Regions from separate parts of the Synechococcus sp. Nb3U1 genome, predicted to be linked through region 3. Evidence: predicted binding sites of a transcription regulator. Region 3 holds the regulator's gene; each other region holds the start of a gene.
The links. Region 3 encodes NtcA, which controls nitrogen genes in cyanobacteria. Its sites were predicted from a motif close to GTANCNNNNGNTAC; they were not measured.

Region 1: a site for NtcA is predicted at 2,687-2,700, ahead of L1047_RS03975 (DUF4278 domain-containing protein). Genes of this name have one in related genera too.
Region 2: a site for NtcA is predicted at 2,582-2,595, ahead of L1047_RS07185 (circularly permuted type 2 ATP-grasp protein). Genes of this name have one in related genera too.

The regions. Positions count from the first base shown of each region.
Region 1 is NZ_JAKFYQ010000001.1:860,584-864,782, reverse strand. Features, by position in the region: gene sigC (RNA polymerase sigma factor SigC) at 1-329, shown strand, start outside; gene murJ (murein biosynthesis integral membrane protein MurJ) at 326-1,972, opposite strand; gene L1047_RS03975 (DUF4278 domain-containing protein) at 2,206-2,589, opposite strand; gene L1047_RS03970 (HEAT repeat domain-containing protein) at 2,890-3,696, opposite strand; gene L1047_RS03965 (phycobilisome rod-core linker polypeptide) at 3,730-4,199, opposite strand, start outside.
Region 2 is NZ_JAKFYQ010000001.1:1,545,029-1,549,227, reverse strand. Features, by position in the region: gene L1047_RS07195 (Vat family streptogramin A O-acetyltransferase) at 1-331, shown strand, start outside; gene L1047_RS07190 (gamma carbonic anhydrase family protein) at 425-1,003, shown strand; gene L1047_RS07185 (circularly permuted type 2 ATP-grasp protein) at 1,056-2,516, opposite strand; gene L1047_RS07180 (fasciclin domain-containing protein) at 2,620-3,078, opposite strand; gene L1047_RS07175 (CO2 hydration protein) at 3,160-4,199, opposite strand, start outside.
Region 3 is NZ_JAKFYQ010000001.1:568,406-572,604, forward strand. Features, by position in the region: gene L1047_RS02650 (M61 family metallopeptidase) at 1-1,448, opposite strand, end outside; gene ntcA (global nitrogen regulator NtcA) at 1,731-2,405, shown strand; gene L1047_RS02660 (DUF6464 family protein) at 2,402-2,689, opposite strand; gene L1047_RS02665 (response regulator transcription factor) at 3,070-3,453, shown strand; gene L1047_RS02670 (response regulator) at 3,458-4,199, shown strand, end outside.

The DNA of each region.
Region 1 (4,199 bases), 290 kb from region 3:
CCCTCGAAACCAAAGTGGGCAAAGACAAAGATACCGAACTGGGGGATCTGCTGGAAACCGACGACATTTCGCCGGAAGAAACCATGATGCGGGAGGCACTGCATCGAGATCTGCAGCATTTGCTCTCGGATCTAACCACCCGTGAGCGGGATGTGATCCGTATGCGCTTCGGCCTGGGGGATGGGCGTACCTATTCTCTGGCGGAGATTGGACGCGCCTTGGATCTGTCGCGGGAACGGGTTCGGCAAATTGAGGCCAAGGCCCTGCAAAAGCTACGGCAACCGAAGCGGCGTAACCGGGTGCGCGATTACCTAGAGGCGATGGGCTAACTCCGGCCTCGGCTCAACTTACCCATAAGACGACCAGAGCGATCCCGGATTTGGGCTGCCACCCAGTCCATTTCCGGGATCCGCAAAAACAGCGCCCCCACCGTAAACAGTCCTAAGCCCAGCCCAGCCGCCAATCCGGCCCAAATGAGTGTTGTCAGGAATGGGGATCCGAGCACTGCAACCGTGCGCAACTGAATCCAGAGCCAGGCACTCAGGCCCCCAGCTAAGGTGGTGATGCCCAGCAGAGGCAGCAGGCTGCGACCCATCTCTAGCCAAGGGATCCCCCCCAAGCGCCTGTGCAACTGGATCCCTAGCCCGATCAAGGCCAGAACATTGACACCAGCGGTGGCCAGGGCGATGCCCGGCCCTCCAAAAGCTCTAAGGAAAAGAAAGTCCAGCAGCGCATTGAGACCAATGGCAAGGGCACTGATGCGCAGGGGGGTGGCTCCGTCCTCTAAGGCGTAGAAAATGCGCACCAATACATCCCGCAGCAGATAGCAGCTCATACCAACGCCATAGGCCATCAGCAGGGCCGCTACCTCCTGGGTAACTTCCGGAGTGAAGCGACCCCGTTGATAGGCCACCTGCACAATCGGCTCCGCCAGAGCCACCAGCAGCATCGACAGGGGCAAAGTCAAAATTGCTGTAATCATCAAGCCCTGTCGGATGCGTTGGCGCAGTTCTGGCCAGAGGGACACATCCCCGGCCAACTGGGCATAGAGGGGCATGAAGGGCACCAACACCATATTGGAGAGGATCCCGAGGGGAGTTTGCACCAAAAGTTGGGCGTATCCCAGGTTGCCAATGGTGCGATCCCCCGGCACGAAGGAGGCAAAAAACATATCCACATAGACGTTGATGTGGATCATCCCGGAGGAGATCACAGCCGGCAACATCAGCAGCCCCACCGCCCGTACCTGGGGGGATCCCCACTCAAACCGTAGGCGTGGTCGTCCCAACCCCAACCGTATTTGCAAGGGCACCTGGGCCAACCACTGGGCTACCGCCCCGATCACGATGCCCCAGGCGATCAAAGATGGGATCCCCGTCCACCCAAAGGCCAGCAAAACCGCAATTACAGCCAAGCTGGAGATCAGCGGGCTGAGGGCGGGCAAAGCATAATGCTCGGCGGCATTTAACGCCCCAAAGCCAATGCCGATTAACCCTGAAAGCAGCGCTAAGGGGGCCATGATCCGCAGTTGGGTGGCAGCCAAAGCGTGAACTTCTGGACTCGCCCCTGGCGCGTTCAGGCGTACCACCCACTCCGCCCCCCACCACAAGCCCAGGGTGACCAGCAAGAGTAGACAGCCCACCAAGGTGGAGATCGACTCTAACCATCGAGCCGGGTCTTCCAGGGCGGGATCCCGCCGTTTCTTCAGGATGCTGACGATGGCGCTGTGGAAAGGGCCGTTGATCCCCCCCAGCAAAATCAGCAGAAAGCCCGGCAGAATGTAGGCCACCCCAAAGGCGCTGTACTCTGGCCCCGAGCCGTAGACCGCCGCGATCAGGGCTTGCCGAATGAACCCCATGCCCTTGCTGAGCAAAGTAGCCCCGGCCACCAAACCCGCCACCGAAAGCAAAGAGCGGGATGGCAGCGGGGATCCCACCGGGGTTTCTTCCTGAGTCGCAGCATCCTCAATCATCGGCTTCCCCGCAACATCACCCATCCCCACAACATTGGCCACCAACGGCGGCTAGAAACCTCAGAGGAGTACCCGCAGCCAAGACACCATTATCTGGGATTTCCGCCAAACCCATTGAGCCAAATCCGCCGAGATGCGTCGCAGGGCTCCAACCCTAGCCGTTAGGCTTGGTCGGGGGTGTAGCAGCTGAGATGGGGAGAGATAGAGCGTGCCGACAAAGAGATTGGGCCAGCTTAAGCCAGCAGTTGCCGCTCGTGTTCCAGTTGTTGCAGCAAATGCTCATCACCACGGGCTTGGGCGGAACGGATTCGCTCCTGCAGCCGGTGCATCAGATTTTGTCGATGGGTTTCCTCGAGCATGGCCATGAAGTGTTTCCGAGAGGAGGTAACCGTCGATGGGGCTACTTCCGCCACAGGGATCCCAAGCGTCGCAATCGGGGCGGGATGGAGCGCAATGCCACGGTAGGTGAGGGCAAAGGCATCTGGCAGAACCATGACTGCCGATTGAGAATGCCAGTTCCACTCCAGCCCCCGGTAGGGCACAATCCGATCTTGCTCTTGCCACGTGCCAGAGGGGGGGACAAACTCATAAGCGATGCCCCGATAGGTCAGTTGCATAAGGAGACTCCAATGAAAAACAAGGACTGGGCTTTACAAAACGGGAGCCCTTCCGCCGCACTCAAATGGCTAGAAGGGTAAAAAACAAGATTATTCTGTATCCATTTTTACGAAATTCATCTTTCTGTGTCAAATATCTGGGGAGTGTCAGCAGGGGGATCCCGTTCACGATCAAGATCCGTCAAGATCCGTCCTAGGGCTCTGCTTATACCGCTAGCGGTTGGGGGGTGGTGTGGTGACCCAAACAAAAAGCCGCCCCAACGGGACGACTGTAGATGAGGATGAGCACACGTCCTCGTGTCAAAGCAGCTCGTCGATCAACAACAGAACCTCACGCAGCTCTGGATCGAGTTTCGCCGAGTCAGAAAGACTCGCTTCCACCAAACTTTTCAGGGCAAGCAGCTTGATATTGGCCTCCACTGCCGCCACCGCAATCGCCCTAGCGCCTGGCAAATAACCAGTGGCCCCCAAATCCAGGAGGGCGGCCCGCCGCAGATGCACATTTTCGTGGGCCAACACCGGCAGCAGACGCTGGGCAAAGACAGGATCTTGAGTGAGGCGATAGCAGGCTCGGGCTGCCGCACATTGTAGACGAATCGAGTCGTGTTCCAGGTAGGGACGAATCTGCTCAAGGGCAGTGGCCAGTTGTAATTGGCCGAGGGCTTCGATGATCGCCTCTAGGGCGGCCAGGGCTTCTGTTTCTAGCCCTTTCTCCACCAAGCGCAACCCCTCGAGCAGTACAGAGCCCAATTCCTCAGGCCCATGCTGGAGAGCAATCTCAGCCAGAGCTTGGGCCGCCGCCGCCACCACCTGACCGTCGGAACACCGCAGGGCCTCAGTCAAGGCCGGGATCCCGGCGGGAGACCCCAATTTACCCAGGGCACGGGCGGCATTGCGCCGCAGCGGGTAGCCCCCCTGAGCAGTGCGATCGGTCTCATCTGTCAACGCTTCGATCAAGGCCGGGATCCCTTCCGGGATGCGCATACGCCCCAACCACCAGGCAGCATAGTAGCGTTCCCCCGGATCCCCGTAGCGCAGCTTGGCGATCTGTCCTGCAGGGGTCAGATCCACCGGCGGATTGGGATCCAGAGGAACAGCAGTGGTCATAGCAGCAATGGCAAAGGAAACAGTAAGGCGAGATCAGGCGCTACGAACGCTGACGATCTTGGCTCCCGATTTGAGCACCCGCTGCATCGTCGCCGACAGTTGATCGGCAGAAACGAAGATCTGCTGGTTGGATTTGCGCACCCGGCTAGAAGTGGCCAAGGCAGAGGCAGGGTTGAGCAGATGGGTCACTTCCACACAGAACATGCGGTCGGATCCGCCCGTTGGGGGCCCTAGGTGCTTGGAAATGGGGCTAGGGGGCAACAGACCCCGCACCCCAATGCGCCGAATCGCGGGGGTAAACCCAGTTCCCAAAGCTGTCATCAAGCGTGGTCTGGCCCCTTGAGAACGGTCGTTGTTGGCGTAGCCGCCGTAGAGGGCGAACAGATTGGTAAAGTCTCGGGTGGAATAGGAGCGACGGTACTCAAAACCGCGTGGGTGGGGGACAATGTTGTCGCTGAAGGATTCCAGATATTCTGGGCTATCGATGTAGGAGTCGATTTCTG
Region 2 (4,199 bases), 980 kb from region 3:
GGGATCCGAACCACCTCTCAATGCTTTTCCCTTTAAGGGAGATACCATCATTGGCAACGATGTTTGGATTGGCTACGATGCCACCCTACTCCCTGGTGTCAAAGTAGGGGATGGAGCAATCATTGGAGCGAAAGCAGTGGTAAGCTGGGATGTGCCCCCTTACACGATTGTGGGTGGAAACCCAGCCCGGGTTCTGCGACAACGCTTTTCTGAGGAGGTGATTCAGGAGCTGTTGCAGATTGCCTGGTGGGATTGGGATATCGAAAAGATCAGTCGGAATCTGGATAAGATCTCAGGAGCCGATATCGTTGCCCTCAGAACCTGCACCTGAGTCGGGTAGATCGGCACAGTCCCTGTCGAGAAGGATCCATTGCCCATGCGTTATTCCCCAAATATGCTCTCCCGGCCTTGGGGGATTCGCTAAATGGAAGAAGCACAGGATACTTGGCCCATTTGGTTGGATCAAGAACCTACGGGAATGGATGAGGTCGCTTTTATCGCCGCCAATGCCACCGTGATCGGAACCGTGGAACTCTCGGAATCTGTGAGCATTTGGTATGGGGCCATTCTGCGGGGGGATATTTCGCCTATTACCATTGGCCGCTGCACTAATATCCAGGACGGGGCGATTGTGCACGGGGATCCCGACCAACCCACGATCATCGGTGAGGAGGTGACCATCGGCCACCGCGCTGTCATCCACAGTGCCCGCATTCAGGGGGGCTGTTTGATCGGCATTGGGGCCACCATCTTGAATGGAGTCACCATTGGAACGGGCAGCATTATTGGTGCCGGAGCTGTAGTCGCCAAGTCGGTGCCACCGCGCTCTTTGGCTGTGGGTACCCCAGCAAAAGCCATCCGCACCCTTACGGAGGAAGAAGTGGAAAAGCTGCGCATCCACGCTCAGCATTACGTGGATTTGGCCCATCAACACGCCAGCCGCTTTGGCAAATTTGGCCGACCAGATACCTCCAGAAAATCTGGAAAATCGCGCTCTAAGTGACTTGGTGACTTTGCACGCTGAGCTTTGCGTGCAATCCGGACGTGAGGCCCTCTCAACAAGCAGGATCCCGACACAGCACCCAGGTATCTTTGCTGCCACCCCCTTGGGAGGAGTTCACCACCAGGGATCCCTTCTTGAGAGCAACGCGGGTCAGCCCGCCAGGATGGACATAAATGTCTTCGCCGTAGAGGATGTAGGGCCGCAAATCCACATGGCAGGCATCCAGGCAAGGACCTTCGCCGCGATCCACCAAAGTTGGAACCCGCGACAGGCATAGGGTGGGTTGAGCGATATAGTTGCGGGGTTGGGCGCGAATTTTCTCGGCAAAGGCAGCCCGTTCCTCAGGTGTGGCCTGGGATCCCATCAACATGCCGTAGCCCCCCGACTCGTTGGCCGCCTTCACCACCAGCTTGTCCAGGTTTTCTAGCACATAGGCTTGATCCTGGGGATCCCAACACAGATAGGTGGGCACATTGGGTAAAATCGCCTCTTCTCCCAGGTAGTAGCGAATCATCTTCGGTACATAGGCGTAGATCACCTTGTCGTCGGCTACCCCCGTCCCTAGGGCATTGGCAATCGCCACCCGACCGGAGCGATACACCTCCAGCAGCCCCGGCACCCCCAGCATCGAATCCGGGCGAAATGCCAGGGGATCGATAAAGTCATCGTCAATACGGCGATAGATCACATCCACCCGTTGCAGACCCTTGGTGGTTCGCATTTGCAAGTAGCCATCCGCCACCACCAGATCCCGTCCTTCCACCAATTCCACCCCCATTTGCTGGGCCAGGAAGGAATGTTCAAAATAGGCGGAGTTGTAAATGCCAGGGGTGAGCACTACCACCGTTGGATTGGCAAGTTGTGGAGGAGTGAGGTGGAGCAGGGTTTCCAGCAAGTGACTAGGGTAATCATCCACTGGCTGGATCCCCATGGTGTTAAAGAGAGCCGGGAAGGTACTTTTCATCACTCGCCGATTTTCCAGTACATATGATACCCCCGACGGACAGCGTAGGTTATCCTCCAGCACATACCAGGTGCCGTCTCGATCCCGAATCAGATCCGTTCCCGTAATGTGGCACCAAATGCCACCCGGTGGGTTTAGCCCAATACAGGGGCGCAAAAACCCCTTGGCCGACTCGATCAGCTCTAGCGGCAGGATCTTGTTTTTGATGATCTTCTGGTCGTGGTAAATATCATCAATAAAGAGGTTGAGGGCATGGATACGCTGTTTCAAGCCCTTTTCCAACCGCTCCCATTCCGCTGCTGAGATGATGCGCGGAATGATATCAAACGGGAAAATCCGCTCAGTGCCCTGGCTATCCCCGTAGACATTGAAAGTAATCCCCATTTGAAAAAACGCTGCCTGCGCCGCCTGTTGTCGGCGTTGCAGTTCTCCTTCTCCGAGGGAGTGGATGCGCTCGATTAACGGTATCGCCTCAGGACGCGGTTGGTTAGCCGCCAAAAACAATTCGTCGTAGAAACCCTCGCCAGGCTCATAAGTATCAAATCGCACGTCTGGGATCCCTTGGGCTGAACATTATCCCTTTTCTACTGTTGGTCGCTCTTCCTCCGCAAAATGTATTTTCAGCTACTTTTTTCTCAGGCGTTACATCTGTTCATGCTTCTGCGGTGGCCGCTAGCTTGGAATTCATGATGGGCCAGAACCAATGCGGGCGCATTAGAATCACTGTATCGATCACATGAATGATGCCATTGTCTGCCTCAATATCCGCCTGAATTACCGTGGCATTATTCACCTCAAAAATATCTTCCTCAATGGTCAGATCAATTGGGGATCCCTCCACAGATCCAACCGTTTGAAACTTGGCCAAATCGGCTTTTTTCAGACGGCCTGGCACTACGTGATAGCAAAGAATGCGAGTCAATTGGGGGATATTCTGTACCAATGTGGTGATCGTCCCGCCCGGCAACTTGGCAAAAGCAGCGTCCGTAGGGGCAAAGACGGTAAATGGGCCGGGGCTCTTGAGGGTATCCACCAAGTTGGCCGCTTTTACAGCTGTCACCAGTGTGGAAAAGCCTTCGACAGAAACGGCGATATCGACAATATCTGGCATGAGTGGGATCCCTTTTGTCGTGAGGTTTTTTATGGTGATTTCAATACTTTGGTGTCACTTGGTGTCACTTGGTGTCAATACTTAGCGGTAGTTCTGGTCTTGAACATAGGTGATGCGAGCGGCTTCTCGGATCCCGTATTCAGGCCGGGCGAAACGGTTCAGTTGCCCTTCGAAATAACGACGATTCATCATCAAATGCCGAGGATTGGGATCATCCAGAGGATAGAGAAAAGCTGCCCTACCCGCTTGGATAACTGCCGAAGTAACGTTGTACATGGAGCGCTGGAAGCTAACCCCCAACTGGATCAGCATATCCTCATCACCCCGGCAATGTTGGCGATAATAATCCACCAAGTACTGAGGCAGAAAGTGGTACATATCCTGATGCAAAAGGGTGGGCGGGATCCCAGCTGTACCCACCGGGAACTTATCCGCATATAGGATCCCGTAGTGATAATCCCGTTGATCGACAGGGATTTGATTGGCCTGAGCATTGTAGGATTTAGTACCTCGGAAAGGAGAGGTACGATAAAATACTGCCTCCACATAAGGAAAAGCCGCTTCATACAGCCAGGTAAAGCCTTTCGATTTGGGCACAATATCGTACCATTCTCCCCGAATCCGAACACGGTGATAAATGGGTCGCCCGGCAATGGCAAAAATCCCATTCACCAAAAAATTCATCGCCTCCGGCACACTGGTGAGCTTGCCCTCGTCGTAGAGATCGCTCATCTCAAAAAAGACCGGGGCCATGATCTCCCAGAATAGACCCAGCACCGAATACATGGTGGCTTGGCGGCACAATTCCATGAACATATCGGGGAAGAGCTTATACAGGCCCTGTAGCAACGGATTTCCCTGTACATAAGCCCGAATCGCCCGATCCGCATTTTGCCTATACTCCTCCGAGTCCATGTAGGGATCCAGCAATCCCCCCATATCCCGGTGCCAGAGCATGGCCCGCATACATTCTTCGGCAAATTCCATATTGATGCGGTCATGCCAAAGGTGATGCAAAATCCGGGGCAGCTTACGCTTTAACTCCCCTTTTTCCATGAACTCCAACAGCTCAGGGTGAGCAGTATCTATGCCGCGCCAAATCCGCAAATCGGCATTGTCCC
Region 3 (4,199 bases):
AGATAGGTGTCGTAGTCAAGCTCCTGCGTCCCATCTACATAGGCTGCAAAGAACTGGCTCAGCTCTGCTCCCGCCGCTCGTTCAAACGCCTCTCGCAACTGGCCCTCGCTGTACCCATGGTCTACTTTGCCAAACCGTTGCCACAGATCCCGCAGAGCCGTATCCAGGGATCCTCTGTTACCGGAGAGCTGGCGAATGTGCAGATCCAGCAACCAACAGACCAAGGCCCCCTTTAAGTAGTAGGACACCTGGCTGTTCAGGGTATTTTCGTGGGGACGATAGAGCTTGATCCAGGTATCAAAACTGGATTCGCTCAAGGACTGCACGGCACGGCCAGGGATCCGTTGCAGCCGCGCGATCTGCTCAGAGAGGGTTTTCAAAAAAGCCGCCGGGGTGAGAATGCCCGCCCGCAGTAGGATCACGCTCTCGTAGTAGCTAGTGGCCCCTTCACAAAACCAGAGGCACTCCAGGTAATTTTCTTGGTTGTAATCAAAGCGCTCCAGAGCTAGGGGCCGTAAGCGTTTCACATTCCAGGTGTGGAAAAATTCGTGGGCCACCAACGACAAGAAGCGCTGGTATTTCTCCGGCTGATGGAACTCCAGACGCGAGTAGTTAAGGGTGGTGCTGCACTTGTGCTCGAGACCGCCAAAGCCCTCTGGCGACAAATGCACAATGAACCAGTAGCGGTCGTAGGGCAGCCCCCCGAAGAAGTTGGCCGTGGTGGTGACAATCCGCTGAGTATCCGCCACTGCTCGAGCCAAATCCAGATTCCCCTCTCCCCAAACCACAAAAGAATGCGGGATCCCTTCTACCTCAAATGTTGCCAACCGATGCAGGCCCACCTCCACCGGGCTATCGACTAGCTCGTCGTAATCCTGCGCCACAAACGACTGGCCGAGGCCGGGATCCCCTGTTGTGGGCATGAGTGAGGACAAAGGCCGCAAACTGGTGGCGATCCGCCAGTCGGGCTTGGGTGGGATCACCGTCAGGGTATGGGGTTCTTGCTCCCGCCCCGGCACATACAGAAACAAGGCCGCCCCGTTGAAATAGCCATGGGTGAGATCCAGATGATTGGTGCGTACCGTTAGCTCGTAGGCATAGACCCGATAACGGACATAGACGGTTTGGGAGCCGTTGGAAGGGGGCTGCTCGTGCAAGCGGGACGGAGTCCTAATTTGCCAAGTATTTTTGTCGATCTTGCGCCAGGGCAAGGGGATCCCCTGCTCATTCTCGGCCCGAAACTCCTGCACATGCCGGGCATATTCCCGCACCAGATAAGATCCCGGCGTCCAAACGGGCATCCGCAGCCGCAAAGGAACCTCCGGCTCCACTTCGCGCAGTTGCAGCTCCACCTCGAACAGATGATTGGCGGGCTCTGGCATCCGCACCGTGAAGTGCTGACGGCTAAGCCGAAGAGGTGCGGCAACAACTGCCTCCGAGATCACCATTGATGAGACCTTTCCAACCTGTCACGATCCCTGCCGCCCCAACGGCAATGGCTCTCATCCTAACCCCGCCTTTGGTTAAAGGATCCCCTGTAGAGAATGAACGAAACCTAAAAATGTAACCCCTGCTACAAAGATGTTCGGGCATAACCTTTTACTTTAATATGAATTCCTAAATATGACTTCCTGCCGTCGTGATGATTTCTGAGGTCAGTACGGTTGCACCCCAACCCAAGACCTCTGGGCTGGTCTTAGGTATAAACTGACCTCAAAAGGTTGATGAGTATGGCGGTGGCTGTAGCGGAAAAATCTTTGATCACAGCCTTCAAACAGTTGGGAGGACATCAATACCCACCTGTTATCGAAACGTTTGAGCGGGGTAAAACGATCTTTTTCCCAGGGGATCCCGCAGAACGGGTTTACTTCCTGGCAAAAGGGGCCGTTAAACTCTCGCGGGTTTACGAGATGGGGGAAGAAATCACCGTCGCCCTTCTGCGAGAAAACAGCATTTTTGGAGTGCTCTCCTTTATCACGGGGCAGCGCTCCGATCGCTTCTATCACTCGGTGGCCTTTACTCCTGCCGAATTGCTCTCGCTGCCGATCGAACAGGTGGAAAAATCTTTGCGGGAGAATGCTGAGCTTTCTATGCTGTTGCTCAAGAGCTTATCTTCGCGCATTCTGCAAACGGAGATGATGATCGAGACACTGGCTCACCGTGATATGGGATCCCGTCTGGTCAGCTTTTTGTTGATCCTGTGTCGTGATTTTGGTGTGCCCAGCCCGGATGGAGTCACAATCGATCTCAGGCTGTCTCACCAGGCGATCGCGGAAGCAATTGGCTCTACTCGTGTGACGATTACCCGTCTTCTAGGGGAGCTACGCAAGAAAAAATATATCTCGATCCATAAGAAGAAGATTACTGTACATGATCCCATGCAATTGGGCCACCGTTTTGCCTAAAAAATTGGCTTGTAGTGAGCGCATCCCTGACAAGGCCCTAGGGGATTAACCGCACAACGCAGCAGCGGCGATCGAGCATTGAATTGGCAAGAGGGATCCCCGAGAATGCTCCCGTCTTCTGTGGGTGGGGTTACGGCGCGAACCACAGCCCGGATCCCAGAGAGGCTATATTTTCCCTGGCGCAACTGATAGGAATGGCGTTTTTCCAACACCAAGTAGTACTGCTCTGCCAGCTGAATATAGGTGCCTGGATGAGGGTTGATCTGCCAAGGAGATTCTTCCACAACCTCTCCCGAATCCGCATCAATCCACTGAATAGGCAGAGTCTGGTTTACAGAAGACATAAGGTGTGGAAAGGGTCAGCTTGGGGCAGCAGAGCACAGGGATGCAGCTTGGCTCACACGATTACAGTCTTTTCTGACTTCACGCAGGCTCTTGAGCTAAGCAAAAAACCTTGTGGAGCAAGGGATTGACCTGAATCTGCTGTATCAGATAACGCTGGAAAAAGCTGTAACTCACATTAGTGTAGTGGATTTTCTCTGGCTGGAGATGGGTAACAGGAAGGGCAAGCCTAGGTTAAAAGATTCTGGCATCTGGTCAAGATATACCCCATCTGCGCAACGGGATCCCTACAATGACGGACAGTTCCCCCTGCTGCCGATCCATGTCTGAGAAGATCTTGATTGTTGACGATGAGCCTCACATTCGTCTGCTGCTGGAACAGACTTTGGAGGAATTGGAAGCGGAAGGAGTGGAGTTGATCCTGGCAGCCAATGGAGAGGAAGCGCTGGAGTTGATCCGTACAGAGCGGCCCCAGATCGTGTTTTTGGATGTGATGATGCCCCGTTTGAACGGCTTTGATGTCTGCCAACAGGTGAAACAGGATCCCGAGCTTCAGCACACCACTATCGTCATGCTCACAGCCAAAGGACAGGAATTTGACAAGCAACGGGGACAAGAAGTAGGGGCGGATCTCTACATCACCAAACCCTTCGACCCGGATGTGCTGACGGCCAAAGCGGCGGAATTGTTGGGCTTACGGAGGTAGGTGAATGTTTGGCTGGTTACGCTCCCGGATTGGGCTACGGATCTCGTTGGTGGTGACGGTGGTATCTTCTGCCTCCGTGCTGGCCTTAATTCAAATTTCTTCGAAACGCATTCAGGAGCTGGGGGAATTTGCCGCCTCCGAAAACGAAGCCACCATTCGCGCTCAGGTGGATGCTGCCCTGACTCGCATTACCGAAGAGCAAGCCGCCCATTACAACGCCATTTTTGCTCAGGTGGGGGCTGCCGCCAGCCTGATCGCTCAGCAGGCGGCTGTGTACCTTGAGGAGCAAACCTTCTACGGACAACAAAATTACAACCCCCAAGAAACCCTTACCCTCTACCCCAACCGACGCTGGATCAACGCCGCTGCAGATCCGGTTTCTGTTTTTTTCTCGGCTGCGGATGAGATTCCCCCTGAGATTACCCAGGAGCTCAACGCCATTTCCCATTTGGATCCGCTGTTGCGGGCCTTGAAAGAGAGCCAATCCAGTATTGTGGCCAGTTGGCTGATTTTGGAATCTTCTTCTACCCGCTACTATCCCAATACTTTCTTCGCGCCGGAGTTGCCCCCCCTATCCGAGTTTGATGAGCGGGTTGAGGGCACCTATTACACCATCGTTCGTCCCGAAAATAATCCCAGTGGCGCGGTGCGCTGGACAGAGGTGTACGAAGATACAGCCGGTCAAGGATTGCTTACCTCGGCGGTGGCTCCGATTCGCGATGTCCAGGGGGAGTTTTTGGGGGTGG